Regions from separate parts of the Cytobacillus sp. OWB-43 genome, predicted to be linked through region 4. Evidence: predicted binding sites of a transcription regulator. Region 4 holds the regulator's gene; each other region holds the start of a gene.
What was found. Region 4 encodes LexA, which represses DNA repair genes until DNA is damaged. Its sites were predicted from a motif close to CGAACATATGTTCG; they were not measured.
Positions count from the first base shown of each region.

Region 1: the regulator LexA is predicted to act here: its motif matches at 3,178-3,191, upstream of U9M49_RS21090 (YolD-like family protein).
Region 2: the regulator LexA is predicted to act here: its motif matches at 3,553-3,566, upstream of U9M49_RS00485 (DNA repair exonuclease).
Region 3: the regulator LexA is predicted to act here: its motif matches at 5,467-5,480, upstream of parE (DNA topoisomerase IV subunit B).

Region 1 covers NZ_JAYEFF010000009.1:63,739-69,977, reverse strand. The annotation lists gene U9M49_RS21120 (N-acetylmuramoyl-L-alanine amidase) at 1-593, shown strand, start outside; gene U9M49_RS21115 (hypothetical protein) at 693-890, shown strand; gene U9M49_RS21110 (hypothetical protein) at 874-1,827, opposite strand; gene U9M49_RS21105 (hypothetical protein) at 1,905-2,099, opposite strand; gene U9M49_RS21100 (hypothetical protein) at 2,186-2,371, opposite strand; gene U9M49_RS21095 (hypothetical protein) at 2,434-2,784, opposite strand; gene U9M49_RS21090 (YolD-like family protein) at 2,789-3,118, opposite strand; gene U9M49_RS21085 (hypothetical protein) at 3,222-3,440, shown strand; gene U9M49_RS21080 (YolD-like family protein) at 3,443-3,703, shown strand; gene U9M49_RS21075 (helix-turn-helix transcriptional regulator) at 3,716-3,913, opposite strand; gene U9M49_RS21070 (FtsK/SpoIIIE domain-containing protein) at 4,154-5,413, shown strand; gene U9M49_RS21065 (replication-relaxation family protein) at 5,361-5,930, shown strand; gene U9M49_RS21060 (hypothetical protein) at 5,927-6,239, shown strand, end outside.
Region 2 covers NZ_JAYEFF010000001.1:82,075-90,224, forward strand. The annotation lists gene U9M49_RS00460 (ABC transporter ATP-binding protein) at 1-190, shown strand, start outside; gene U9M49_RS00465 (ABC transporter permease) at 187-918, shown strand; gene U9M49_RS00470 (ABC transporter permease) at 919-1,605, shown strand; gene U9M49_RS00475 (sensor histidine kinase) at 1,627-2,712, shown strand; gene U9M49_RS00480 (response regulator transcription factor) at 2,715-3,326, shown strand; gene U9M49_RS00485 (DNA repair exonuclease) at 3,614-4,837, shown strand; gene U9M49_RS00490 (ATP-binding protein) at 4,834-7,830, shown strand; gene yhaM (3'-5' exoribonuclease YhaM) at 7,902-8,150, shown strand, end outside.
Region 3 covers NZ_JAYEFF010000001.1:791,212-799,361, forward strand. The annotation lists gene brnQ (branched-chain amino acid transport system II carrier protein) at 1-748, shown strand, start outside; gene brnQ (branched-chain amino acid transport system II carrier protein) at 1,132-2,478, shown strand; gene U9M49_RS03980 (ATP-binding protein) at 2,567-3,676, opposite strand; gene plsY (glycerol-3-phosphate 1-O-acyltransferase PlsY) at 4,052-4,654, opposite strand; partial or broken gene U9M49_RS03990 (CoA-binding protein) at 4,969-5,383, shown strand; gene parE (DNA topoisomerase IV subunit B) at 5,713-7,689, shown strand; gene parC (DNA topoisomerase IV subunit A) at 7,686-8,150, shown strand, end outside.
Region 4 covers NZ_JAYEFF010000001.1:604,485-612,634, reverse strand. The annotation lists gene U9M49_RS03105 (recombinase family protein) at 1-439, opposite strand, end outside; gene U9M49_RS03100 (LysM peptidoglycan-binding domain-containing protein) at 454-786, opposite strand; gene lexA (transcriptional repressor LexA) at 918-1,565, shown strand; gene U9M49_RS03090 (DUF4257 domain-containing protein) at 1,762-2,046, shown strand; gene U9M49_RS03085 (hypothetical protein) at 2,771-2,956, opposite strand; gene U9M49_RS03080 (hypothetical protein) at 3,396-3,743, opposite strand; gene U9M49_RS03075 (hypothetical protein) at 4,013-4,360, opposite strand; gene U9M49_RS03070 (hypothetical protein) at 4,630-4,944, opposite strand; gene glnA (type I glutamate--ammonia ligase) at 5,237-6,571, opposite strand; gene U9M49_RS03060 (MerR family transcriptional regulator) at 6,613-7,023, opposite strand; gene U9M49_RS03055 (aminotransferase class I/II-fold pyridoxal phosphate-dependent enzyme) at 7,207-8,150, opposite strand, start outside.

The sequences.
Region 1 (6,239 bases), on a different contig from region 4:
GTTATGAGGATTTTGTTTATCCAGGAGTAGGACAAACCACATTGGCCATTCAAGATGCTATTCATAACGAAGTGATAAAAGCTACAGGTTTCAATGACCGTGGGCAAAAACAAAAAAACCTACATGTTCTTAGAGAATCGCATATGCCTGCAATTTTAACCGAAAATGGGTTTATCGATAATAGTGGGGATGCTGCTAAACTTAAGCAAGATTCTTTTATAGATGATGTTGCAAGAGGTCATGTTAATGGAATTGTTAAAGCATTTAACCTTAGGAAAAAGGAAACGTCAAAACCGAGCAAAGGTTATCGTCATACGGTAGTTAAAGGTGATACTCTTTGGTCATTATCCCAAAAATACGGCACAACTGTTAACAATCTTAAAAAGCTTAATCCTGGCATTAATGTGGATGCATTACAAATAGGAAGTAAATTAAATATTACTTCTGGTGCTACTTATCACACTGTAAAAAAAGGTGAAACTGTATCTGAACTAGCTAAAAAATATGGAAGTACTATTAAGCAAATTCGCGATTGGAATAAGCTTGATGGGAAGTATACGATTTATGCGGGTCAGCAGCTTCGTGTAAATTAAATAAAGAGCCCTTCAACAGAAGGGCTTAAAAATAATCAATTTCTATATGTTTGAATATCCTAATAAGTGTTAAACTATAAATTAATAGGAGGCGATAAAATGAGTAATCGTTTTCGTAAAGTTTTTGGCTCTGTAAAAGTGGAAATGAACCAATTAGAAAAAGAATATCAAGAAATGAAGAAAATAAATACTGCATTTTCAAAAAACAACAAAGATTCAATTGAAGAAAAATTTAGTGATTTCAATAAAGAAAAAAAGAAAAGGAATGAAATTTTTAATATTATTCGTAATAAATAGCGATTGGAGTTACTAAAAAGTCACCTTCTTCCAAAATGTTGAATGACCCCAAAATAATATCGAAAAACATATTTGGTACTAAATTAAAATCTTGAGCTTTTAAGTCTTCTACATGACCCATGCCATCAAATACTTTACCTTTTTTTCCTATTATTCTTACTAAAAATTTTACTTCTCTTGTTTGATCAACTCTTAAAGAAAGAGCTTCAGGAGATTCTCTCAAATATTGCTTTTTTACAATTCCTATAAAATTATCTGCTTTAATAAAAGAGGAGTTACCTAGAGTGGTAGAAAAATATTTACTAACATTGTTCAGATTTGTTATTATATCTAATGTTGGTTTATAAGAATCATACTTTTGAACGACTTTCCTAGCCCAATCCAATCTAATTCTTTCTTTAGCGTTTGGATTTGATTTTTGAACAAGTCGTCTAGCTTCATCTATATCTGCATCCGTAATGTCCATTAGAAAAATTTTCTCCAGAATCTTTACATCAGTCATATTTTTAATTAGTTCAAAATTATAGTACTTATATGAAGATTCTCCTAAGTATATATCACCGTCATTAAGTTTAAAATATGGTTCTATAAGATCTAAATCATCTAATTTTTGTAATAGAATGTTTAATGCATGATCGTGAAAAGCTTTATTTAATATATCTCTTGCACCTTCTAGAAATGTTTTAGAATCATGAGTAGTTTCATTTCCGGTATTTCCCAAGGACCCGTCAAGTGCTACCCCACCGCCCGGTAGCCACCCTGTATCAAGTCGTAATTGACCTTTTACACCTGCACTCTTTCCTTTGGATGCTTGTTGTCCAGTAGTTTCAGAAGTTTGTTTAGCGTCTTCAATTGAGAAAGAGTCTATAAGTCCTTCATCAATTTGAGCTAATAGTGAGTTCATAATATCTGTATCTAAATATATTATCTCTTTCATGTCATAAGTCTCCTTAATTTGGAATTTATAGTTATTTTAACATATAATGATAATACTGAAGTATCTAATAAATGAATTTAACAAAAATCCTCTCTATGATTGGCTTTCATTCCTTCAAATGCCTTCTGTAATGCTTCTTTTATTGTATTACCTTCTACTTTTATCCCACCATTGCTAGATGTACCAACGACAGTAACAGGATGAGATTTTGCAAAAATATAATACTGTATACCATGCTTTTTGACCACGTTATATATTAGGTTAGGCTTCATGATATCACTCCTTTTGAATATAATTCCACATATGGGTCAAAAGTCCTCCTTAACAAAAAAATAACCCATCTTATTAAGAGAGGGTGTTACATTTTTGAATGAAGTTCACTACTAAAAAGTCCTTTAGCTTCTGCAATAGTCTCTTTAAATGTAACTCCTATACATTTAATTTCGAGTTCTCCTTTTTTGGCAGTTACTGTAACTGTGTTTTTATCTGCATAAATATGATAAGTAACGCCATCATCAATAAATCCTAATGGCTCATATTTCATTAAACATACCTCTTTCCTATAATATGTAATTATATTAACAAAAAATAGGTAAAAAAGTCCTGTTATTTGCTCAGGTAAAAGCTTAAAAGTTCCTCGCATTTATTCCTAATTCTTGGATTAAAATAATTATGCTGCTCATCATAACCTTTGTAATGGAACTCGTACATAGTAAACGACTCGTCATGTCCAATCTGGTTTACTCTCATATTTTCTTTTCTCAGCTTATCTTTAACTTCTTTCAAATCACGCTGTACCTTCTTTATTGTGTTTTCCATCAATGTAATATAAGGCTGTTTAATCTTAAACGGAGACTTCTCAATGATCTTTATATCTCTTTCAAGGATGATAATAATCATCGGTAAGTATATAGCTTGCTCAAGAACATTACGATCAGCTTCATTAATCCTAGTCATGTTGTTAAACCCTTTCGACTGATATCACTTCATCAATGTGAAATTTTAAGGTTTTTAATTCGTTCGTTTCCAAATGGATGTACATATTAATATGATCAATTTTATCTACTATGCCCTCATAAGCTTTTGTGAACCCATCAACCCAGATGGTCATTTTGATTGTAAGGGTGTAGTTTAATGATTCCATCGTTATTATCTGTATTTCCTCAAGTTCTTGCTCATCTAATTCTGGCTTTTTTACTTTTTCATATTCTTTTGGTATCTGCTTAAGTAATTCAGTATGTTCGCTCATAAAGAACCCTTGCCATTTCATTTTTCCGCGGTCACGAATCATAAACTACATCTCCTTTTTTAATATTATATGCGAACTTTTGTTCTGGATTCAATTGAAATCGAACAAAAGTTCGTATAAAATATTGGTAAGGGAGGGCTAATCGATGAAAGGTTTACTTATTAGAGGATTTAACAACAAAGAGGAATTAGAAATGATTTATCTGGATAACAAGGGAGATATCAGCCAGAGAAGAATTAAAATTTTGTCCGTTTACGAAGATTACTTTCGTGCATATTGTTTTACCAAGCGACAGCAGCGCACTTTCAAGGTAAGTAATGTCTTATCGATTGGTCCAGTCAGGAAAGTAAGGAGAGGAGCTTAATCATGGGAGTGAAAATGCCAAAAAAGTCAAAACCACAGAGACCTTCAAGGGATGAATTTGAATTAGAAGAGTTGGGAAATGCAGTAGTTGAGGCACATAGGGAGAAAACTGAAGTCTTAATATTGTTGTGGCAAAGAGATCCTGTACAAGGGAAAATTGTTAAACTCGATGGTCAAACTCAAATGATACATATTGAAAGTAATTATGAAACAATTAAAGTGAAATTTATAGATATATTATCGATACAGAGCGCACCTCAATAGGAGGGCGCTTTTTTATTCGACTAGATCACCCCAAAGATTTTCTACAGTTTCATCCAATACCCTAGCTATCCTAATAGCCGCAGTTAAGGTTGGTAAAGATTTGCCGTTTACAATTAAACTTAGTGCACTTTTAGATATCTTTGCGTTTTCTGCTATGAAACTTTGTTTTAAACCAGATGCTTTGATTTTTGATTTTAGTTTGGTTTCCATCAAACATCACCTAGTTTTATTATTCGATAAATAAACATTTTGTCCTCTTAAATTTTTTTTGAATAGGACAAAAACGCAATATCATACGCTATATCATTCGGCAAGGTATTCGTTTTCAAATTCGGTTGGCGCACATTAATACGACCTAATGGACAATAGAAGTCAAAAAGGCTGATGCAGTCCTTTCTCGTGGCGTTTACTTTGCAACTATTACTATGTAATACAAAAGGAGATGGTGGTGTGATTTTCGAAATTGTATCGACCACTTTAATGGGGAGTTTAGCAGGTTACTCATACCTCAAAAAATCCGGTCTTAGTAATGATGCTGACAAGATACAAAGGATATTTAACAACGCTGGCCTTTCAATCAGGGAAGAAAGGAAAGTGAAAACAATTCGTCTTCAAAAGAAAAGAAAAATTGATGGAGGGATGGAGTATATTTATCAGCTGCCACTTGGAATGTCTTCAAAAGTTGTAATGGATAAGGCGCATGTATTAGAGGATGGTTTGAATATTAAAGATAATTCGGTTGATTACTCCTTTACTGATTTGCTTTCCCTTAAGTTTAATAAAGACATAATTAAACAGATCAAAAATCTAGGTGAAAAGTCAAAAAGGAAAAAGGAAATCGAAATATCGTTTGATGGCATGTTGCGTATTAAAGTTTATAATCAAGGGCTTGCAGAAAAGTATTTATGGGATGAAACCCATTTAAAGAAAAATACTTGGTCCATACCAGTGGGCCATACAAGAACATCAATAATACATCACAATTTTGACAAAGATAAACACCTTATCATCGCTGGCGCCACTGGTTATGGGAAGAGTGTGTTTCTAAAGTTGGCAGTCACAACACTTATAGCACAACAACCAGAACACACACATTTGCATCTTATTGATTTAAAAGGTGGCTCAGCATTTCAACGATTCAAAAATCTGAAACAAACAGATAATTTTGCACGTGATCCAGAAGAAGCTAAACAGATATTACTAGCCATTGATGAACAGATGACCAAGGAGTACCAATCTATTGTAGATAAAGGATACGAAGATGTAACAGAGGCAGACATCAAGGAGCGACACTTTATCTTCATTGATGAAGCAGCAGACTTAACTGATCATCCTGTTGCCATGGATGTAATAACAAGTATCGCTCGTAAGGGGAGGGGAGCAGGATATTATTTGATTTATGCCACACAATACCCTAGTGCTCAATCTATTCCACAACAAACTAAACGCAACATACCTATTCGACTTTGCTATGTACTAGATGATGCTACAGCATCGAATACAGCACTTGGTCAGACAGGTGCGGAACAATTACCGATGATACCAGGTAGAGGCCTATATAAAAATGTAAAGACTGATACCATTCAAACACCATTCATCAGTAATGATGAGATAGCTAGACAGATTTCGCCACATGTGGCGAAGGAGGTTATTAAATTTGAAGAATCAACAACGAATCGAACAGATACTTTTAAGCTTGAAGAAATGTGATTATCTCACTCGGGAACAATTGCAACGAATGCATAAGCTTGGCCAAGATCGCAACGCTCAAAAAATTTTAAGAAGTTTGAACCAATATTTATCTCATTTTTCAGATGATAGAAAGAAAGTTTATTATTTAAATGCATCAGGACGTGAATTTGTTCAAGCTGATAAAGTAAGAAAGAAAACAACACAAGTTAATCACTTTCTAATGCGTAATGACCTATACATTTCACTCGGTAGACCTACCACATGGCGCAATGAAGTTAAAATAACCCTCAATAACCTTTCCCTCGTATCAGATGCAGCTTATATTCTTAATAAAATCCACCACTTTGTAGAAATCGATAATAAACAATCCATGCAAAAGAATGTACAAAAGATAAAAAAATACAAAAAGTTATCTACATTTAATCCACAATTTCAATTAGTTTGGGTGACGACTACTTTATATAGAAGAAACCGGTTAGAAAAGCTATGCGAGGGTATGAATTTTAAAATCTACTTATGGGAGGATTTGAAATGAAAACTGAAACGATGTCTATTGGTGAATTTTTGTCTGGAGATTATAAGAAGAAAGAGTATAATAGAAAGAACAGTAAAATTATTAATAAGGTTGGTACCTCTATTACGATTCCATTAATTTTAGCTAAGCCGGTGTTTGCTGCTACACCTACAGCAATCCCTGTAGGGACAACAGAATATCTAGGAGAGAAATCTCTTGAAATATTGGCTCACGCTTTAGATCCATTGGTTGATTTGATGGTTGCATTGAGCTTCCCTATTTCTTCCGTTGTTGTTATCGGTTCATGCTTTTTCTTTATGTTGGGTAAAA
Region 2 (8,150 bases), 520 kb from region 4:
AAAACAAGTCATTAAAGATGGGAATCAAATTTTGGTTGTATCTTCTGCTAATTCAGGACACCTTGATCGTATTTTAACGATTATAAAAGAGGACTCTGGTGTTGTCGGCATTAATGTAGAAAAAGCAAATTTAGAGGATGTTTTCTTAACTTTGACTGGAAGAACCTTAAGGGATGGAGGTAGTGCATGATGCGTGTCCTAAGAACCATTCCTTATACAGTGATTCGAATGAGTAGAGACTATATTACGCTATTGTTGCTCTTAGTTGTTCCAATTATCCTTATTACCATTTTTTATTTCGTATTAGGAGACTTAAAAAATCAATACGGTGATCCTGCGTTCTATGATACAGCACAGTTAATGACACTCGTGTTTCAATTGTTTGGCGGTTCAATCGTGATTGCCCATATTCAAGATGATTTATTTTCTCCAAGACGGCAACGTTTAATGGTGGCGCCGATTAGCCGACCTTTTTATGCTCTCTCAATCTCATTATGTGGCATGTTATATTCCATTTTTCTGGGTTTTTTGTTATTTCTATTTACAGGAATAGGCTTAAAGGTGGAGTGGGGAAATGGATTTTGGGTAATGTACATCATTGGCTTATTGGCTGTACTATCAAGCCTTGTAAGTTTAATTCTTATTTTTGCAGTAAAGAACTTTAAATTAGCAGAACGGTTAAGTGAAGTATATGGAATTGGATGTATTGTGTTGGCAGGGTTGTTTTTTCCAATTCCTGATTATACGGTTATCACATTCATTAATGAATACCTTAATCCTCTATTGTTAGCTGCTAATGCAATTGGCTATGCACAAAGCAATTTATTTCCTGATGCTTATATTTATATGTTTCGGTTAGGAGTAGGAATTGTAATTACTTTTATTATTGTGTTTGTGCTCGGTAGGAGGAAGATTTAAATGACTGTTTTCCACTTTGTACTGAAGAGAAGTATTGCAAATAAAACAAGTTTGTTGATTCTATTTCTCTTCCCAGTTGTTGCGATCTTTCTGCCATCAGGAGAGTATTGGCCACATCTTCCATACGGATATCAATATTTTGGTATTTTTATTTTGTTTATTAGTTTGAAGCTCTCTGGATTAATTTTAGAAGATAGAATGAGAGGAATTGCTAAAAAGGTATCAATTGCCCCCATCAGTCATTTTAGTTATCTAGCACAAAATTTGCTAGCATATTTTTTCATTTTAATATTACAATGTCTGATTTTAGTTTATGGAGGCGTATTAATTGGGAAAGAACTTTACCAGCCCTTTTGGTTACTCATTTTATTTATTACATTTAGTATGGCATCGATTGCCTTTGCACTAATGTGGATTTCATTTTTTCGTAATAAAGAAATATCCATGTTAATTTTTATGTCGATTATCAGTATAATTGCTTTAATCGGTGGCGTCTTGATTCCAATCGAGTTGTTACCTGAATTATTACAAAAAATAGCGATTATTTTGCCGACTTTTTGGCTAGCTTGGGGTATAGACTGGATTGTTTTTGGTGGCGAACTGAAGGAGTTTCTGCTTGTGAATGGAATGCTTATTTTGTATATGTTTTTATTTTTAATTACAGGAAGTGCGAAAAAATTGCATTGATAGCTGAGGAGAGGTGTGCATATGAGAGTGTACGAGCGATATTTCAGATTTGTGATATTTTGGCGAATAGTACAATTACTTATCCTAGCACATCTTTGGCTCACAAGTACTGCTGGCTTTGAGGCAATTGTTTTTATCCTGCTTTTGCTCATTGTTATGAGCATACGTATAAGATTTTCTATACCAAAATGGAGTTTTATTATTGAAATAGTCCTCTGTATCGTTTTCATTCCATATTTTCCGTTTGCCCTATACGGTTTAGCCATCGCTATTTTCGAAGCAGCAATAGTTGGGAAGTGGTGGTTGGTTTTCCCAATGACGATTTTCATGATTGCTTACTCTGCCTTTGATATGACTTTGATCTGGTATAGTTTACTCACAGTATTAGTCGGAAGCTTCACTTATCAGTCAATGAAAGAACGTAAGCAACTAGAAAAGGCTTTAGACAAGGAAAGAAAAGAAAAGCATGAGCTTGAACAGATCAAGATGGAGCTTTTAGAAGCTTATTTTGAGGTGGAAAAGGCAGCAGAACTGAAGGAAAGAAATCGGATTTCAAGAGAACTGCATGACCACCTGGGGCATGATTTAACAGGTGCCCTTCTAGCTATTCAAGCATATGAACAAGTAGAAAATAAAAATCAAGCACACACCCTTTTGGAACAGGTGAAAATCAGGCTTTCAAGGAGTACAACGAGATTAAGAAATACAGTTCATAATCTCACACCAGTTACTTATATAGGTGTTGATAGGTTGCAAAGAATCGTAGTAGATTCAGAGCCATTACTCATAGATTTTCAATATAATGGAAATGTTGAAAATGTATCTTCTCAATCTTGGGTGATGTTGGAAGCGTGTCTTAAGGAAGCTATTACAAATGTAAGTAAATATAGTAATGCGACGAAAACGAAAGTTGAACTTGATATTACTGAAACACTTGTAAGGTTGAAAATCCATGATAACGGTACCAATACCCAAAAATCAGTGAACGGAAGTGGACTAAGAAGTTTACAATTAAGGGCAAGAATGTTAAAAGGAAGCTTTACAATTGATCGTCAAAATGGGTACTTGCTCGTATGTGTTTTACCTTTACAGAGAAGGGGGAAGTAGCTATGGATATATTAATTGTGGATGATGATCGTTTAATTTGTCAGAGCTTACAATTACTTCTCGATAAAGAAGAAGATATAAAAATTGTTGGTGTGGTCGAAAATGGAAGTGAAGCGATTTCTTTTTGTGAGAAAGTGCAGTTAGATGTTATTCTAATGGATATCCAAATGCCGGTGTTGAATGGAATTGAAAGTACCAAGGTTATAAAAAGAAACTGGCCACATATTAAAATAATGATGTTGACAACCTTTAAAGACGAAATGAATATTCGGCTTGCTTTAAAAGCAGGTGCTGAGGGCTACATCATAAAATCTAGTAAGATTAAAGATATGGCCAAACAGATTCGTGCAATCGGATCAAATGCGAGGGTTCTTACTCCGGAAGTACTTGATAAACTTGTGCTACAAAATAAGTCAGATGGGTTCTGGGCATTAACCGAAAGGGAGAAAGACGTAATGGAACTTGTGGTGGAAGGTTTATCGAATAAAGAAATATCGAAGCAGCTTTATTTAAGTGAAGGAACCGTACGTAATGTTCTTTCTATTGTTCTTGATAAACTGGAGCTACGCGATCGTACACAACTAGCCATTTACTATTGGCAACGGCAAAAATAGGGTGTCAACTCGAATCTTACACCGCATGTAGAGAAAAGCAGTTGATTATTATCTAAACAAAACCGGGAGATGAGTCCGGTTTTTCTTATGCGATAAAAAACGAATATTTCTTAATAGAATTTAGCAAGTTGATATAAAGGTCGAAACTACCATTATGGTGACGGAGCTGAGTCGTCTAATCCCTTCATTAAAATTGAACATTTTTAATTCTACAATCGACCAAGTAAGAACGTGCATTCGCTTTTGGTTTGCGTTAAAATAAAAGAAAAATGTAAGAGGGATAAAAAATGGAGCCTATCAAATTTATTCATGCTGCAGATTTACATTTAGACAGCCCTATGGTGGGATTAAAAGACTTACCCGACTTCATATTTGAGCGGTTAAAGGAAAGTACATTCCGTTCATTTATTAAGCTCATTGATGTTGCAATAAGTGAAAAAGTTGATTTTGTTATCTTAGCGGGAGATTTATATGATGCAAGTGATCGGAGTATAAAAGCACAAAACATCTTGCGAGAACAGATGTTACGTTTACATAAGGCTAGAATTCGTGCATTTATTGTTCATGGTAACCATGATCATCTAGGTGGAGAGTGGATTAAATTAACGATGCCAGAGAATGTATTTATTTTTGGTGAAATACCAGAAGTAACTAGATTTAAAAAAAAAGATACAATTATTCATCTTTATGGCTTTAGTTACAAAGAACGACATGTCGATGAAAGAATGGTTCAGCTTTATCAGAAAGAAGAAGCGGCTGGTTATCATATCGGCATTTTACATGGCAATTTGGAAGGATTAACAGAACACGGGAACTATGCACCGTTTACGATTTCTGACTTGATAGAAAAGCAGTTTGATTATTGGGCCCTTGGTCATATACATAAAAGAGCTGAAATCAATACAGTGCCGCCAATTATTTATCCAGGGAATATACAAGGACGACATAAAAAGGAAACAGGTATAAAGGGTTGTTATTTAATAGAATTACAAGAGCATATTTGCGAGAAGCGATTTATTGAGACAAATGATGTGGTTTGGGATGAAGTGGTCCTTGATTGTAGTTCATTCAATTCTTTTGAGGTTTTATTATCAAATTGTATCAAATTGTTAGAATCAAAAAGAAGAGAAGGAAAAGCCATTATACTTAAATTAGAATTACAACACTTGAGTATGAGTGAAATAGAAGAAAAGGCCTTTAGGTCAGGTGAATTAATAGAATTTCTCCAAGAAACTGAACGAATACAACAATCCTTCGTTTGGGTAAATGAGTTAAAAGTTAAAAAGCAGTTAGTGTGGGATGAGGAAAGTTTACGAAGTCAGTCACCTTTTTATAAAGAAATGTTAGATATAGCAAATGAAGAAATAGTACTGAAGGCATTATCCCCATTATATAGGCATAAACAAGCAAGTCGATGGATAGATGAAATATCACAAACAGATCAAAAAGAAATTGTTGCAGATGCAAAGCAATTGTTACTTGAACTATTAGTGGAGGGGGTGAACGAATGAAGCTTAAAGGTATGGAGATCTATGGTTACGGAAAATGGGAAAATATCAAAATTAAACAGTTAAACGATTTTCATTGTTTTTACGGGCAAAATGAAGCGGGTAAATCAACACTGATGTCTTTTATTCATAGTATGTTATTTGGTTTTCCATCTAAAAAAGGAAATGAAAGAAATTATAAACCTAAGAATAGTAGTCAATATGGTGGAAAATTGATTTTCACTTTACCAGATGGTCATGAAGCAATGATTGAGAGAGTAAAGGAAAGAACACCGGATGAAGTGAACGTTGTGCTCAGTTCCGGAAGAAGCGGTGGTTCTACGTTATTAGAGGAATTGCTCCAAGGGATGGACCAACCATTATACCGAGCGATCTTCTCTTTTGACCTGTTTGATATTCAAAATGTGCAATCATTTAGTAAAGAAGATTTAGGGCATTTTTTATTTTCTTCCGCGGTTGTTGGAACAGATGGCATTTTAAAGGCAGAACAATATTTGCAGAAGCAACTCGATTTGCGTTTTAAGCCATCTGGAACAAAGCCAGTTTTAAACAGCGGTTTAAAAGAGCTAAAAAAAGCATATGAAAATCTAAAAAAAGCGGAAAAAACGAATAACCTTTATAAAGAACGAACTGAGAAAAAAGAAGAATTAATTTATAATAACGAACTACTTGAACAAGAAGTGGAACAGTTAGAAGCGATGCTAAGCTCTTTAAGGAAGTGGTTTACGGTTGAGGAAGTATATCTTCATTATTTAAGTTTACTAGATGAAGAAAGTCAATTAGACGTAGATGAATTTCCAATAGATGGGTTAAAGCAATTAGAGGCTATACAACAGAGTAAGGAAGTATTAGAAGACCAAAGAAATGAACTCATCATGAAAAGAAGTACCCTTGACGAAAAATTAATGAATGCAGGATTACAGAAGCAAATACTTGAAAATAGAGCAGAAATCGAAGCTGTTTGCGAACTGAATACTGTCAGAGAGAATCAAGTGCAGACGAAGAATGAATGGCAACTCGAAATAAAAGCTTTGGAGGAAGAATTGCAGCATATGTCAGATAAGCTGCATATGCAAATATCTGACGAAGAGATTTTATCTTTTGATACGAGTATGTTTCAAAAAGAACTTATCTCTAATGTAATGAAGAAAAAGTCGCGGTTGTCCGATAGAAAAGTACAATTGGATGAAGAGTCGGAGACTATAAGAACTGAATTAAATGAATTAGAAAATAAAATAAATGAAAGTAGAAAGAAGTTACTATCAAGAGAAGAGAGAGCAAACATTCTTAAACAAATCACTACTTTTGAGCAAAAGGAAAGTCACCATCAGAGATTAACTGAAATCAATGTCAATATACAATTGCTTACAGAGAAACATAAACAAGCAATTACTAAGGATAAGAGATCCCAAAAAATTGAATATATGAAGATAAGTTCACTTTTATTATTATTTATTTTCATTGGCATATGGGGATTCTTTGAAGCTTCATTCCTCATCCAAGCATTAGCGATTGGTGGAATCTGTATTACTTTTATTAGTTCATTTTTTAAACAGAAGGCAGTCTACTCTAATGGAATAAAGGATGAATTAGATTATTTAAGACAACAAAAAGTGGTATTAGAAAAACAAGAGCCCATCGCTGCTAAGGAGCAGGTATATGAATGGAAGCAGCAAATTGAAAGAGATAAAGAGCAAGAAGCCGAAGTCGCCGAATACGCTCGGCGATTAGATTATGTCAATAGTCAGTATGAAAAAATCATTGCCGCATATGAAGTGTGGGAAGGTGAGATGAGAGAAGTTGATAGTAAGATAGATCTCATTGCCGAGCCATATAAATTAAATAAATCAACTATGAAAAATCAATTACTTGATGCCTTCTTATTGATTGAAGAGATGAAGGGCACGATTAGAAAAAGGAAGATAAAGAAAGCGAAATTGGATGACTTAAGCCAATCTATTACTAATATAGAGGAGAAACTATCTCATTATTTCTCGTTAGTGGTTATCGAACCACGCTCTTATGCTGATGGCGTGATTCAGTTAAAAGATATCATCGATAAAGAAAGAAACAAACTTGCAAACTTTGAAAAAAATAAGGAAATAAGAGAATCAATCCAATCAGATATTACGATTATAGACGAGAAAATAGCAAATAGAGAAAAGCATATTCAATCGTTACTAGAAGAAGCAGGTGTGTCTTCAATCATAGCTTTTAAAGAAAAAGGGATGGCTGCTAAAAGGAAGCAAGCCATTAAAGAAGAGCTACGAACCGAAAAATTAAAGTTAAATATGACAAACTTATCACAAGAGACATTAAATAAATATGTTGAATTAAGACCGACAGAAGAACAAATAAAAGAATACCAAATAAGCATTGATACGAAGAAAGAAAGAATAACCAAGCAACAAGAAATACTACATCATCTTTCTTATGAAATTAAACAATTAGAAGAAGGTGGAATTTATGCTGAACTATTACACAAATACAAACAATTAAAAGCAGAATGGAATGAGTTGGCAAAGGAATGGGCCGTGTATGCAACAGCAAAGAGCTTACTATCTGAAACGGTAAACACCTTTAAAGAAGAAGAATTCCCAAAAATATTAAAGAAAGCTGAGAGGTATTTTTCTGATTTAACATTAGGTCAATATAAGCGGATTTTTTATGATAGCGACAAAGACCATTTATTATTAGAGCATAAGGAAGGGATGTTTTTTGAGCCAAGATCGTTAAGTCAATCAACAGCTGAGCAACTTTATATTAGTTTGCGGTTGAGCTTGGCAGAAATTGTGTTCCATCGGTATCAGCTCCCTTTTATAATTGATGATGGATTTGTGAACTTTGATCATAAAAGACTGGAAGAAGTAATGCGAGTACTAAGGGGTAAAGAGGAGCAGATAATTTTCTTTACTTGTCATAAAGGGATGTTGCAAAGTTTTAACGGGGATGAAGTGATTGATTTAAGTGAACTACAAACAGCAACAAGCTTTTAAAAATGAAGGCTTTAAGATAGATATGATATACTTTTACTTAAAGGTAAGACTTAGAGGAGGCAGGTGTAACGATGACTAAAGGAATTGTTTATTACGATACAGGAGAGCAGGTTGAATTGTTCTTACTAATAAAAAATGCTACAAAAGGTGTGGCAAGTAACGGTAAACCTTTTTTAACTTTGATTTTTCAAGATAAAAGTGGGGATATCGAAGCAAAACTTTGGGATGTTTCCGAACAGGATGAAAATAATTACGTGCCAGAAACAATTGTCAAAGTGGCGGGAGATATCTTAAATTATCGTGGACGACAACAGCTACGG
Region 3 (8,150 bases), 190 kb from region 4:
GGATGTACTGGCTGCATTTGTCTTTGGTGTAATTGTTATTAATGCACTGCGGGCAAAAGGTATAGAGTCAAATCGCTCTATTATGTTTGCTACGATGAAGGCTGGTTTGATTGCTGCGGTTTTATTAGCATTCTTTTATAGTGCGATGGCTTATATGGGTGCTAGTAGTGTTGCGGAATTAGGTATCCTTGAAAATGGTGGAGCTGTTCTCTCGGGTGTTGCCTATGCATATTTTGGCTCTTATGGAGGAATCGTTCTAAGTGCTGTTATGATTATTGCTTGTATGACAACAAGTGTAGGTTTGATCAGTTCATGTGCTAGCTATTTTAGTAAGATCATGCCTAAATTTTCCTATAAGACATATGTAATTGCATTTGCTATTTTCAGTACTGCAGTTGCGAACTTTGGTTTAACAGAGTTAATAGCTATTTCTGTTCCAGTACTTACAGCGATTTATCCTTTGGCGATTTTATTATTAATTTTAACATTTTTCCATCAGTTTTTTAATGGGAAGAAGACTGTCTATCAAGTGAGTATGATTTTAACGTTTATTGTTAGTGTTTTTGACGGTTTAAAAGAAGCAGGAGTTCAAATAGAGCCTGTTTATCATTTATTCGCAAACATTCTTCCGTTGTATGAAGTGGGATTAGGTTGGATTGTACCAGCTATCATTGGTGTAATTTTAGGTATTGTAATAGATCTGTTTAAAAGAGAGACAAAGATAAAAGAGAATGAAGAAGTAATTTAACTGTTTTTTACCCTTACAAAAGATTTTCCTTTTGTAAGGGTTTTTTTATGTAACCTATAATAATATTCACTATTTTTTTGATAACTAGAAGGATTATTCTTAGTCATTCCAATCAAGAATGTAAAATTATCGAGGTCTCTACTAGTAAATTAAGTAAGAATAATTCTATTAATATATTACATATGACTATATTTTTTTAAAATAATATATTGCATTCATTACATGGATATGTTACTTTAATAATGCAATATATTGCTTGAATTTTTTCAGAGATTGTAATTCATACAATATTATATTTAAATATGAATTTTCTGAAGAATTAGTAAATTGTAGTAATTGAAGATTGTTAACTACAACAGTAGAGGCAGAAGGGGGTAGAAGATATGAATCAAAAGGTTCCGTCTTCTTATATTATTGCAGTAGGATTTATGTTATTTTCATTATTTTTCGGTGCTGGGAACTTAATTTTTCCAGTAATGATGGGTCAAGAAGCAGGAACGAACGTATGGGCCGCAGTAGCGGGCTTTATTATAACAGGTGTTGGTCTTCCTTTATTGGGTGTAATCGCTTTAGGTTATTCTGGTAAAAGTGACTTGCAATCGCTTGCAAGTCGTGTAAGTCCACTCTTTGGTCTACTTTTTACAGTTGTTCTATATTTATCTATCGGACCATTATTTGCGATACCAAGAACTGGTACGGTCTCTTATGAAATTGGTATTAGACCATTCATTTCTGATGAATGGAGTACGATTGGATTAGTTATCTTCTCTATCATCTTCTTTGGAATTACCGCATTCTTCTCTCTGAATGCATCGAAAATTGTTGATATTGTTGGTAAAGTTTTAACACCTATTCTACTATTATTTATTTTAATTTTAATTGTAGTAGCATTTGTTAATCCACTAGGATCTCTACAAGCACCAAGTGAGGCATATACTGTTAACTCTTTCTTTAACGGCTTTACTGAAGGTTACTTAACAATGGATGCCCTTGCTGCTTTCGTATTCGGAATTATCGTAATTGATGCCATTCGTTCTAAAGGCGTTCAATCAACTAAAGTAGTGATGCTTTCAGTGATTAAAGCAGGATTAATTTCAGCCGGTTTGCTTGCTGTGATATATGGCTCACTTTCTTATATTGGTGCTAGTAGTGTTTCTCAATTAGGTATATTAGGAAACGGTGGGGCGGTTTTATCTCAAGTTTCCGGGCATTATTTTGGCTCATTTGGAGGAGTTATACTAAGTGTGATTGTCATTGCCGCATGCTTAACGACTAGTATTGGTTTAATCTCTTCATGTGCAGCTTATTTTAGTAAAATCATGCCTAAAGTCTCCTATAATACGTTTGTTATTGTTTTCTCAGTATTTAGTGCAGCGATTGCTAATTTTGGATTAAGTCAATTGATTGCTATTTCAGTACCGGTATTAACAGCTATTTATCCATTAGCGATTGTATTATTAATCCTTACGTTTTTACACCCGTTGTTTAATGGTAAGAAATCTGTTTACCAAATGAGTATGTTATTTACGTTTATTATTGGTATCTTTGATGGCTTTAAAGCAGCAGGATATACGATTACCTCAGTAGATAATCTATTCACTAGTATTCTTCCATTATATGATGTAGGGTTAGGTTGGTTAGTACCTGCATTTTTAGGAGCGGTTCTAGGAATAATCATTGGTTTATTTCAAAATAAAAAGGTTGAGGATGAAAAAGAACAATTAATTTAATAAGAAAAAAAGCCTCCGACTAAAACGGAGGCTTCTTTTTTTTGCTATAAAACGATGCCAGATCATTCGGATATGTGAAGTTAATCTCTCAATTGCTGTATGTATTTTCTTTATCTAGCGGTAAAGTAATCTTAATCGTTGTACCAACATTCATTTCAGATGAAATGTTAATCCAGCCATTATGTTGTTCGATAATTCTTTTACAAATGGATAACCCAATGCCTGTGCCCGTCGATTTAGTAGAATAAAAAGGTTGAAAAAGCTTTTCTAATGTCTCTTCATTCATTCCGAAACCAGTATCCTTTATAACGATTAAACATGTTTCAGCTGTCCTTCTAACAGAGATATTAATCGTATTTTCTTGATGCTGCTCTTGTGTATCAAATGATTCCAGTGCATTTTTAATTAAGTTGACTAGTACTTGTTTTAATTGTTTGGCATTACCATAAATATATGGATCGTCTTTTGATAATTGGAAGGAGAGTGCAGTATTCTTTAAAATCGCTTCACTCTGAAACAACAGGAAAGTATCGTGAACAAGTTTATTAATAGAAATACGTTCTTTAATATTGTCTGTTGGCTTTGCTGCATTTAGAAACTCATGAATAATATCATTGGCACGATTAATCTCATCTAGAGCAATATCAACATATTGATTTTTCCCTGACTCATTGAGATAGGGTTTTAACAATTGTAAAAAACCTTTAACTGTTGTAAGCGGGTTACGTATTTCATGTGCCATCGATGCTGCAAGTGTACTTAAATTTTGTGCGTACTCATTTGTGAAATTAGCTTCATTAATCTGAGACGCAGTTTCATGAATGATTTTCTTTTTTTCATTTAGTTCTAAGCTAAATCTGAGGAGTTTTTGCTCTAATTGTTGTGTTTGATAATTATGATCAGTAGATAATGAATGAAATAAGGGGTAGCAAAATAAATGACATGATTCTTCCTCAGGAATCGTATAGACGCGATAATTGTGATAACCGTTTCCGAAAAATAGCTGTAAATTAAGAACTGCTTTTTTCTTGCGTATTTCATTAAATTGTTCGACATCTTCGTAATTCATTAATTGTGTGAATGGGGTACCAATGATTGTATGCTGATTAACTATAGATGTTGAAACCACGTGATTATTGTTGTCAATTAAGAAGTATGGAAATGGTAGTTCTTTTAAGACAATCTCAGTTAATTTCATTTCTTATCATCCTTACCATTGTTTGTCATGTGGAAGTAGTATCTAATGTCATTCTCTTTTATTCTATTAGAAGAAATTGCATTATATGTTAGAAAAACATGTATATTGAGAAAAAAACACGAATCATCTCTACTTTTCTTGTTATGTATATGAGTTAAAATGTCATATTTTTAATTAAATCGCAATGATGGACTTATTAATCTTATCATACCAAAGTCATTCAATGGCTTTCAATCACCGTTTTCATTCGTTAAAGGAATTTTTTAGGAATTGTAAAAAAGATAGATTACTAGAAAAAATTATAGCTTCGATCTACCTAGTATAGAAATGAATAAATAAGAAAAGACAGCATTCTATAACGCTGTCTTTTGAATGTTAACTTTTCTTTTTAAATAAATTGACTTTTGGTTCGGTTTTATTGATAATCCTTTTAATATTTGTACGATGTCGATAAATGATGAACAATGTCATTAAGGCAATCACTATGATTAAAATTGGATCACCAAGAATGAGTGAATAAATCAATCCTGCAATACCAGCAATCATTGATGATAATGAAACATATTTAGTAGTGAGAAGTGAGATGAAAAATACAGCTAATATTACCACAAACATGACGGGCACGAACGCCAGCACAACACCTGCAGATGTAGCAACAGCTTTACCACCTTTGAATCCTGCAAATATCGGGTACATATGGCCAATAACAGCAAAAATTCCTATAATTACTGTATGTATATCTATATCAAAGAAGATTGGTAATAATCCAGCAGCTATGGTACCTTTCAGGATATCGGCCAGTGTAACGGTAAAACCTGCTTTTTTTCCTAGCGTTCGGAAAGTGTTTGTCCCACCAAGATTACCACTACCATGCTCACGAATATCAATGCCATAAAACACTTTACCAATGATTAATCCAGATGGAATGGAACCAATTAAATAAGCAATAAGAAAAACGATGATTACTTCAAATGTCATAAACTCTCCCCCACGGAATAAAAATACAGTTCTTATATTGTACCACGTAAATAAGTGAATGTACTATGTTGCTTTTAAAATATCTTTTCAATTGCAAAGATTACCCTAGTATGAAACGAATGTTAAATAGATATATGATTAAAATTAGTAGAAAAGAACTTTTTTGTTAAGTGGATTACGTGATATTTAGCGAAAAGGAAAGCTTTATAAAAAAGATGAAGCTGTATGTCAGAAAGAACAGCATTGCGATCTATTCGCATTTATACTTTAATTCAGATAAAATAGTGTAGAGTTCAAAATAAGAGGTGAATGTATTGAGTATAGAAAACCCATCAAGAACTGAAATCGGAAAGATGTTAAAACAAGCAAAGAGGATTGCCGTCGTAGGTTTAAGTGATAAACCTAATCGTACATCCTATATGGTAAGTGAAGCCATGCAAAAAAGTGGTTACGAAATCATCCCTGTTAATCCCAAAGTTAAGGAAGTATTAGGTGTAAAAGCGGTTGCATCATTAGCTGAAATAGAAGGCAAAGTGGATATTGTTAATGTCTTTAGACGTTCGGAATATTTGCCAAGTCTTGCGAGTGAATTTCAAAATATTGATTGTCCCATTTTTTTGGACTCAGCTAGGTGTTGTAGATGAAGACGTATTTCAGCAGTTAAGTGATGCTGGTTATACCGTGATCATGGATCGATGCATTAAAGTAGAGCATGCGCTAACAAAATAACATTTGTAGCATGGGATCATGACATTGATTTCATGCTTTTTCTTTCATATGCGGTTTAGACGTATAAATATGATATAATGATTAGAACGTTTGTTCTTATTCGCCTCTTGCAACAGTATATACATGACCTTAATGCATGTTACAATGGGGAACATATATGCATACGACTCGCATGATAAGAAGGAATATAGTGAATAAGAATGGAATAATAAACCGATATCTATTGTAGAGAGGTGCATAAAGGCGCGGTTATGATATAATCAAACTCTATTGCCGACTCGGATTGATAGACAATAGATGGTTTTTGAAGAGATGAAAGGGGAATGCTTGTGGCAAAAAATCAGGAAGTATTTGACTATAATGATGATGCCATACAAGTACTTGAGGGATTAGAAGCTGTTAGAAAACGTCCCGGAATGTACATTGGAAGTACGGATGCAAGAGGGCTACACCATCTTGTATACGAAATAGTCGATAACGCTGTAGATGAAGCACTTGCAGGTTTCGGCGATCATATCATTGTCAAAATACATAAAGACAATTCAATTAGTGTTCAAGATAAAGGTCGAGGAATGCCGACCGGAATGCACAAGATGGGCAAACCTACAACCGAAGTCATATTGACTGTGTTGCACGCTGGAGGAAAGTTTGGCCAAGGTGGATACAAAACAAGTGGTGGACTTCATGGTGTAGGTGCTTCAGTTGTTAACGCCTTATCACAATGGTTAGTCGTTAAAATTAAACGCGATGGAATTGTTTATGAACAGCGGTTTGAAAACGGCGGAAAGCCAGTAACCACGCTTGAGAAGGTTGGTAAAACGAATCAAGTAGGGACAACGATCCACTTTAAACCAGATTCGACAATTTTCTCAACAACTACATATAATTTTGAAGTGCTAAGTGAACGATTACGTGAATCCGCTTTTCTCTTAAAAGGGATGAAAATCGAGATAACGGATGAACGTCATGATCTTAAAGAGATTTATCATTATGAAAATGGGATTGAAGCATTTGTTCAGTACCTAAATGAAGAAAAAGATACGCTCCATCCAGTAGTTAGTTTTGAAGGGGAGCATAATGGTATTGAAGTTGATTTTGCCTTCCAATTTAATGATGGTTTTTCAGAAAATGTCCTTTCTTTTGTCAATAATGTTCGTACGAAAGATGGAGGGACACATGAAGCTGGAGCTAAAACAGCGATGACTAGGGTGTTCAATGAATATGCCCGTAAAGTTCAGCTTCTAAAAGAGAAAGATAAGAACTTAGAAGGAACTGATTTACGAGAAGGTTTTGCGGCGATTGTCTCAGTACGTGTACCCGAAGAACTGTTACAATTTGAAGGACAAACAAAGGGCAAGCTCGGAACAAGCGAAGCGCGTTCAGCTGTCGATGCTGTTGTATCAGAGTATCTCTCTTACTTCCTTGAAGAAAATCCAGATACAAGCTCTTTATTAATTAAGAAAGCAATTAGAGCTTTTCAAGCAAGAGAAGCAGCACGTAAAGCAAGGGAAGACGCTAGAGGCGGAAAGAAGAAGAAACGGGCTGAAGCGGTTCTGTCAGGGAAATTGACACCTGCTCAATCACGTAACCCAGAAAGAAACGAATTATATTTAGTAGAAGGTGACTCTGCGGGTGGTTCAGCAAAGCAGGGGCGCGATAGAAGGTTTCAAGCAGTATTGCCATTAAGAGGTAAAGTAATAAATACTGAAAAGGCAAAGCTCGCAGATATCTTTAAAAATGAAGAGATAAACACGATTATACACGCTGTTGGAGCGGGTGTCGGTGGTGACTTTACGATTGAAGATATTAATTACGATAAAGTGATTATTATGACGGATGCTGATACCGATGGAGCCCATATTCAAGTGCTCTTACTGACCTTCTTCTACCGCTATATGAAGCCGTTACTAGAAGCAGGTAGAGTCTATATTGCTTTACCACCATTGTATAAAGTGAGTAAAGGTTCTGGAAAGAAAGAAGTAATAGAGTATGCATGGAGTGATGAAGAGCTTCCTGATACGATTAAAAAGGTTGGTAAAGGCTATATTATTCAGCGTTATAAAGGACTTGGTGAGATGAATGCTGACCAATTATGGGAAACAACGATGGATCCAGAAACGAGAACGCTCATCCGTGTGAAAATTGATGACGCTGCGAGAGCGGAACGTAGAATTACCACTTTAATGGGTGATAAAGTTGAACCACGGAGGAAATGGATTGAAACAAATGTCGCATTCGGATTAGAAGAAGATGGCAGCATTTTAGAAAATGAAAACATTTCGACGCTTGAGGAGTTAGATTCATGAACAAAGCAGAACAATTTCGTGATCTGCCGTTAGAAGATGTCCTTGGTGACCGATTTGGCAGATATAGTAAATATATTATACAAGATAGAGCATTACCTGATGCGAGAGACGGGCTTAAGCCCGTGCAGCGTCGTATCTTATATGCCATGCATGTTGAAGGTAATACGCATGATAAAGGTTTTAGAAAATCGGCAAAAACGGTCGGTAATGTGATTGGTAATTTTCACCCACATGGTGACTCCTCTGTATATGATGCCATGGTGCGTATGAGTCAAGATTGGAAGTTGCGCAAGCTTCTTATTGAAATGCACGGCAATAATGGTAGTATCGATAATGATCCACCTGCTGCGATGAGGTATACAGAGGCGAGATTATCTTCTATTTCTTCTGCACTCTTAAATGATATTGAAAAAAGAACGGTTGATTTTATTCCGAACTTTGATGATACTTCGAATGAACCA
Region 4 (8,150 bases):
CTTTTTGAACAGCTTTTTGCATCCCTCTTTTTATTTTTACATTATGTAGTTTTCTTTGATACTCTTCAACCATGCTAACAATTTGTAATACCATAGAATCAGAATCTGAAAGTTGCAATTCTCCATTATGGGCAATTGTATAAATCTTCCCATTTTCTTTAAGTATACAATGTAAGATGGCAATTTTAGCATTTCCTCTTCCAATCCTGGTTTCATCTTGAATAAGAACAGCCTCTGCTTGATTTTGTTTAAGTAACTCCAATAATTGCAACACACCAATTCTTTCTAAATCATAGCCACTTGCTTTCTCACGTATGACTTCAACTACATTCATATCCTTCATTCTCGCTAAATGTAAAAGTTCTTCTTCTTGTCTAGCAAGAGACGTTTCCTGGGTATCCTTCGTCGTACTCACCCTGCAATATATAATTACATTCATTCTCTTTCATTCCTTTAGTCTTCTAATATCACACTAGCTAAATTTGTTTCAGATATTATTTCACCATTTGTAATGGGAAGATATACCGTATCACCAGGATGTATTTTACCTAAATGTATATGATTAAATTCTTCTACCCAAGCAACAAAGTCTTTAGAAGACATATTATGGGCATCTTTAAACTCCTCCGCTATTTTCCATAAAGAATCTCCTTGTTTTACTTCAACTTTTACATATTCCTCCTGATTTGCATTACCAGTGTTCAAAAATAATAAGAAAACCATACCGAAACTAAAAGCGATAAGAATAATAGCATAACTATAAGAATTCCACAATTGTTTTATCATTAATTGCCACCCCTGAATAGAATATATGTTCGATTTAATAATTTTAGTATAATGCGAACATTTGTTTCTGTCAATAAGAAAATTCGAACTTATGTTTGTATCTATTTACTACTGATGGTATAATAATCTTAATGAAATTGACGAAGGTGCGTGATAGCGTGAAATTATCTAAGAGGCAGCAAGATATATTGAATTTTATAAAAGATGAAGTAAAACAAAAAGGTTATCCACCTTCCGTTAGGGAAATAGGTGAAGCTGTTGGACTTGCTTCAAGTTCAACCGTACATGGCCATCTAGCCAGACTAGAGAGTAAAGGTCTTATTCGTCGAGATCCGACAAAACCCCGTGCCATTGAGGTATTAAATCTAGAAGAGAGCAACCCAATACCTAAAGTGCAAACGGTGAACGTACCTATTATCGGTAAGGTTACTGCTGGTCACCCCATTACTGCGATTGAGAATGTTGAGGAATATTTCCCTTTACCTGAAAGAATGGCTCCGAGTGATGAAAATATCTTCATGCTTGAAATTATGGGAGAAAGTATGATTGAAGCTGGCATATTAGATGGTGATTATGTCATAGTCAAGCAGCAACAAACAGCAAATAATGGAGAAATCGTGGTTGCTATGACAGAAGATGATGAGGCCACCGTTAAGCGATTCTTTAAAGAGAAGAACTTTATCCGCTTGCAACCAGAAAACCCTACTATGGAGCCGATTATCTTGCACAATGTATCTATTTTAGGCAAAGTTATTGGTGTTTATCGTCAAATACATTAAAAAAGAGTGTCATTATTGACACTCCTTTTTAATAGTTTGCAATTATCTTTATATGTTACTCATACAATTATAAAATTTGAAAAATTCAGTAAAATAGAATCATTACATCGAGACAAAAATATATTATAATGAAATTTACACCAAGAATCAACCTAAGGTCGCAAAAAAATCTCGGCTTTAGGAGTGTGAAGGAAAAATGTTAATGAACATTCTCTTCGCTGCGTTGATTGGTGGAATTGTCGGTGTTGCAGGACATTTGCAGAGATTAGGCAAACTAGTCAAGCCACGGATGACGAAAAAATTCATTTATTTAGGGTTCTTAGAAGACATCTTACTAGGAGGACTGGCGGCCGTATTTGTCATTGTGACAACAACACCGGATTCCCCCACTGCTGTTTTCATCATCTCTCTCGTATCTGGTATGGGAGGTGAGGGTATCTTAAAATTATTAGATACCCTAAAAGTAAAAGATCAAGAATAAAATTTTATTCCGTTCTTATGAACGGTTTTTTGTTGTATATAACAAGAACAAATTTTATTTAGACAACTTCGCTTTTTACCTACTATTCTAGCGCTAGAAATACCCGCTTAAACAGTTCTATTTCACCTTTATGGAAGGGACATAACACATTTTCGTTTAACGTTTTGTGTTGCTTCTTAAATTGTAATATGTATGTCTTACACAGCCCATAGAACCACTCTCCTGAAGTACTGTTCATCCATTCAATACGAGCTAATGTTTTTAAATTTGATACCTACTACTTGACATGATGTTTTATGGGTAAATAAATATTAAAGCATTTTTCATGAAAACAAATAGCTAGGATGATTAAATGCCAATTATTCAATTGATTGGTAACTTGAACGACCTACTTCATCATACATACACCTTAAATTCAGTTCATAAATGAATCAATTGCCCCCCTTGATTTTACATACCCAATAACCCACAAGTACTAAATCGCTTAAAGTAACTATTTCTCATTGATTTCGACTATCCGCATCATTACTTATAATTTTTCTTCCTATTATTAATAAATAAATCTGTAGACAAACTCATTTAAGGAGTTTATCTACAGTCTGAAGCAGCCGTTAAAACGGTATTTGAAGATGCCTTTTAGTTTTAGCAATAGTTATTTTCCCATATATAAGCTTCCATTAAAACACAGTAAAAGCACTCTCAACTTACGGGGTTCCTAAGTTCCTTATACTTCAACTGCAACAATATCATCACAACAGATCGTAGTAATTCTTACACGAGCTTTCTTGTCACAACAACAATGATCGTGACGATCATCGTGACGATCACAGTCTGCTTTAGCTAGGAAGACTAAATTACCGCGAATATCGATAAACTCCCCGAACACATGGCCGCCACCTTTAAGAAACACTCTCACATCCTCACCACGGGAAACGTTCTTAAAGAACTCATCGCAGCCACAATCCTTATTGTCGTCTTTGCTGTAATTACCACAACCGTGATTGTTGTTGTCATATCCATATGAGTCTGAATATCTTGGTCTTCTTCCAAAAAAACAATTATTATATCCCATATCTCTTCCTCCTTTCTATCATTATGTTAATACTATATGTCGAGGGTATTGGAGGTGTACGGGCTATATCCCCCTGTTAAAAGACCATTTATTTTCTCTTTGTTTCTATCTTTTAATTTGCTATCCTATCCTAACTAAAATAAAGAAGCAGCCGTTATGGCTGCTTTGGTTGGACTCTTTTTAGTATCTAATAAAGAGATACCAAGTTGAATGTTAATACTCAACAGTTATACTCCTTGCATACATATCTGTTTAGACACAATAAAGAAACTCCTAACTATCGTGTTTCAACTGCAACGATATTATCGCAACAGATCGTAGTGATTCTTACACGATTTTTCTTGTCGCAACAATCATCGTGACGATCATCGTGACGATCACAGTTAGCTTTTGCTAAGAAAACTAAATTACCGCGAACATCAACGAATTCTCCTGTCACATGGTCGCCGCCTTTAAGAAATACTCTCACATCCTCACCACGGGAGATATTCTTAAAGAACTCATCACAGCCACAATCCTTATTGTCGTTTTTACTGTAATTACCACAACCGTGATTGTTGTTGTCATATCCATATGAGTCTGAATATCTTGAGCCTCTTCCATAGAAATTATTATTACATCCCATTTTTCTTCCTCCTTTCTATGATTATGTTAATACTATATGTGGATAATAAAGGAGGTGTACGGGCTATATCATCCTATTAAAAGACCATTTTATTTTCTCTGTGGACCTTCTTTTTGTTTGTCAAACCTATCTAACTAAAATAAAGAAGCAGCCTTTATGGCTGCTTTGAACTCGATTTTTGGTATCTATTAAATAGATACCAAGTTGAATGTTAATACTAAACAGTTATAGCCCTTGCATCCGCTAAGACACAATAAAGAAACTCCTAACTATCGTGTTTCAACTGCAACGATATTATCGCAACAGATCGTAGTGATTCTTACACGATTTTTCTTGTCGCAACAATCATCGTGACGATCATCGTGACGATCACAGTTAGCTTTTGCTAAGAAAACTAAATTACCGCGAACATCAACGAATTCTCCTGTCACATGGTCGCCGCCTTTAAGAAATACTCTCACATCCTCACCACGGGAGATATTCTTAAAGAACTCATCACAGCCACAATCCTTATTGTCGTTTTTACTGTAATTACCACAACCGTGATTGTTGTTGTCATATCCATATGAGTCTGAATATCTTGAGCCTCTTCCATAGAAATTATTATTACATCCCATTTTTCTTCCTCCTTTCTATGATTATGTTAATACTATATGTGGATGGTCTTAGAGTTGTACGGGCTATATCCCCCTGTTGAAAGACCATTTTATTTTTCTCTGTGGACCTTTTTTGTTTTTCAAACCTATCCTAGCAAATATATAAAAGCAGCCATTATGGCTGCTTTTATCTGAGACCCTTTTTAGTTTCTATTAATTAGTTGAATGATGATACGAAGCAGTTATACCCCTTGCAAGAACTTCTTTTAGACTCATAAAAAGGACTCTTACTATCGAGTTTCAACTGCAATGATATCATCACAACAGATCGTAGTAATCCTTACACGATCTTTCTTGTTGCAACAATCTTTGTGACGATCATCATGACGATCATCGTGACGATCATCGTGACGATTACAGTTAGCTTTTGCTAGAAAAACTAAATTTCCACGAACATCGATAAACTCTCCGAACACATGGCCGCCACCTTTAAGGAATACTTTCACATCCTCACCACGGGAAATGTTCCTAAAGAACTCATCACATCCACAATCATTATGATCATATCCGTATGAGTCTGAATAGTTTTGATTATTATATCCCATATTCTCATCCTCCTTTCTATGGTTATGTTAATACTATATGTGGAAGATGAAGAGTTGTACGGGCTATATTACCTTGTTAAAAGACCATTTTATATTACATCTTCTTAAGTTTTTATGAAAAATCAGATGTTAAGGCTACTTCTATAAATTAAATGTAAAGAGGTTCATAATAAACGCCTCAAGGATGATCCTCACCGCTTTACTTTCTTCTATTTTTAAATAAAAAAGACTGTAGGTACCTCGATTACACCGAGTTTACCTACAGTCTGAAAAACCACTTTGGTATTATCTATTAATACATTTGTAAATATTGCTCGCGTTCCCATGGGTGAACTTGCGTTCTGAACATATCCCACTCAATTTCTTTTGCTTCAATAAAGTGCTCAAGAATATGTTCACCAAGTGCAGCAACCATTACTTCATCTTGTTTAAGAAGTTCTAGCGCGCTATAAAGTGTAGCTGGAAGATCTTTAATACCTTCAGCTTCACGTTCCTCTTTGCTCATAACATAGATATTACGGTCTACCGGAGCTGGTGGTGTTAGGTTGTTTTTCACACCATCTAATCCAGCCTTAAGAAGAACAGCCATTGCAAGGTATGGATTGGCAGCTGGGTCAACACTACGTACTTCTACACGTGTACTGACACCACGTGATGCTGGGATACGAATAAGTGGTGAACGGTTTCTTGCAGACCAAGCAACATAACAAGGAGCTTCATATCCAGGCACTAAACGTTTAAAAGAGTTTACTGTTGGATTTGTTACTGCTGTGAAACTTGGTGCATGGTTAATGATACCTGCAATAAAATTACGTGCTGTATCACTAAGTTCTAAATCACCTTTTGTATCATAGAATGCATTTACACCATCTTTAAATAATGAAACGTTACAGTGCATACCTGATCCGTTCACACCGAATAATGGTTTTGGCATAAATGTTGCGTGTAAACCGTGTTTACGTGCAATTGTTTTAACCACTAATTTAAATGTTTGGATGTTATCACATGCTGTAAGTGCATCAGCATATTTAAAATCGATTTCATGTTGCCCTGGAGCCACTTCATGGTGAGAAGCTTCAATTTCAAAGCCCATTTCTTCTAGCTCAAGAACGATATCACGACGGCAATTTTCACCTAAATCAGTTGGAGCTAAATCAAAATAACCACCATTATCATTAAGCTCTAAAGTTGGTTCACCTTGTTGATCTAACTTAAATAAGAAGAATTCTGGTTCTGGTCCAAGGTTAAAATCTGTAAAGCCGAGGTCTTCCATTTCTTTAAGGATTCTTCTTAAGTTATTACGAGGGTCTCCCGCGAATGGCGTACCATCTGGATTATAAATATCGCAGATTAAACGTGCAACTTTTCCTTTTTCAGCTGTCCAAGGGAAGACTACCCATGTGTCTAAGTCTGGGAATAAATACATATCTGATTCTTCAATGCGAACGAAACCTTCAATTGAGGAACCATCGAACATCATTTTATTGTCCAAAGCTTTTTCAAGCTGACTAATTGGGATTTCTACGTTTTTAATTGTTCCTAAAATGTCAGTAAATTGTAATCTGATAAATTTTACATTTTCTTCTTCAGCAATTCGTGTGATATCTTCTTTAGTGAATTTTGCCACCTTGTGTTTCCTCCTTTAAAGTCAAGAAAAGATTTTTTATTTTAATGGAAAAAGCGTGATAAATCACCTTGTCTTAAAGACGATCGAGTAAACCTACCTGCTTGCATAAATTCTTTACGCAAAAGCTTTCTCAATTCGTCATCTGACAAATCGTGTCTCACTTTTTCTTCTTGCTTCTTAAATGCTTGTTCATCCATCTCTTGTTGTTGTTTCACTGTGAATAGTTGCTTTATTCCAGCCATATTGACACCTTGATCAATTAAATCTTTGATCTCTAGCAACTTATCAATATCATTCAATGAATATAGCCTTCTATTCGTATCCGTTCTAGCTGGAGTAATCAATTGGTGTTCTTCATAATAGCGAATCTGTCTTGCTGTTAGCTCAGTCAGCTGCATCACAATGCCAATTGGAAAGAGCGGCATGGAACGACGTATTTCACTTCCAGTCAACCATCTCTCCTCCTTCATTCTTTTACTTTTAATTTCTTTGTATCTTATATCCTATTATATGTCGTGTTAGATAATCTGTCAACAAAATGTTATGTTTTATCACATGGAAATCATGAAATTTTCAAACTTTTTTCCTAATACTGAAAGAAGGCAGCGTATATCCGCCTCCTTTCCCTATATTTATTAATACTTTTGAATGAGTTTTTTCTCTAATAATTGGTCTAACGCTGTACAAATGGCGATTTTCACATGAGAATAGGTTAATCCGCCTTGAACATATGCTTCAAACGGGGGCCGAATAGGTCCGTCTGCTGTTAACTCAATACTTGCTCCTTGTATAAAAGTACCCGCAGCCATAATGACATCATCCTCATATCCTGGCATATATGCTGGATAGGCAGTAACGTGAGAGTTGATTGGGGAAGCATATTGAATCGCTTGACAAAAGGCAACCATCATTTTAGCATCACCAAATTGTACTGATTGTATAAGGTCTGTTCTCTCTGCATCCCATCTTGGATTAGTTTTCATCCCAAAGTATTCGAGAATTGCAGCTGTAAAAACCGCTCCCTTCAAAGCTTGTCCTACTACATGGGGGGCTAAGAAAAAACCCTGATACATCTCCTGTAAACTATATAGTGAGGCTCCAGCTTCCGCTCCAATGCCAGGGGAAGTTAATCGATAAGAGCACGCTTCAACAAGGGCTTTTTTTCCAACAATGTAACCACCCGTTTTCGCCAATCCACCGCCTGGGTTCTTAATAAGGGAACCGGCCATTAAATCGGCACCAACATGACAAGGTTCCATTTCTTCAACAAATTCACCATAACAATTATCGACGAAGATAACGACTTCAGGGTTGATGGACTTAACAAAATGAATCATTTCTTTAATTTCATTTATTGTAAATGATGGTCTTTCCGCATAACCTTTTGAACGTTGTATACCAACCATCTTTGTTGAGGATGTCATTCTTTCTTTGAGTACCTCAAAATCAACAGTACCATCCTCTTGCAATTCAACCGCATCATACCCAATACGAAATTCTTTTAGAGACCCTACCCCTTTACCTCTTATACCGACGATTTCTTCTAACGTATCGTATGGTTTACCAGTAATATATAAAA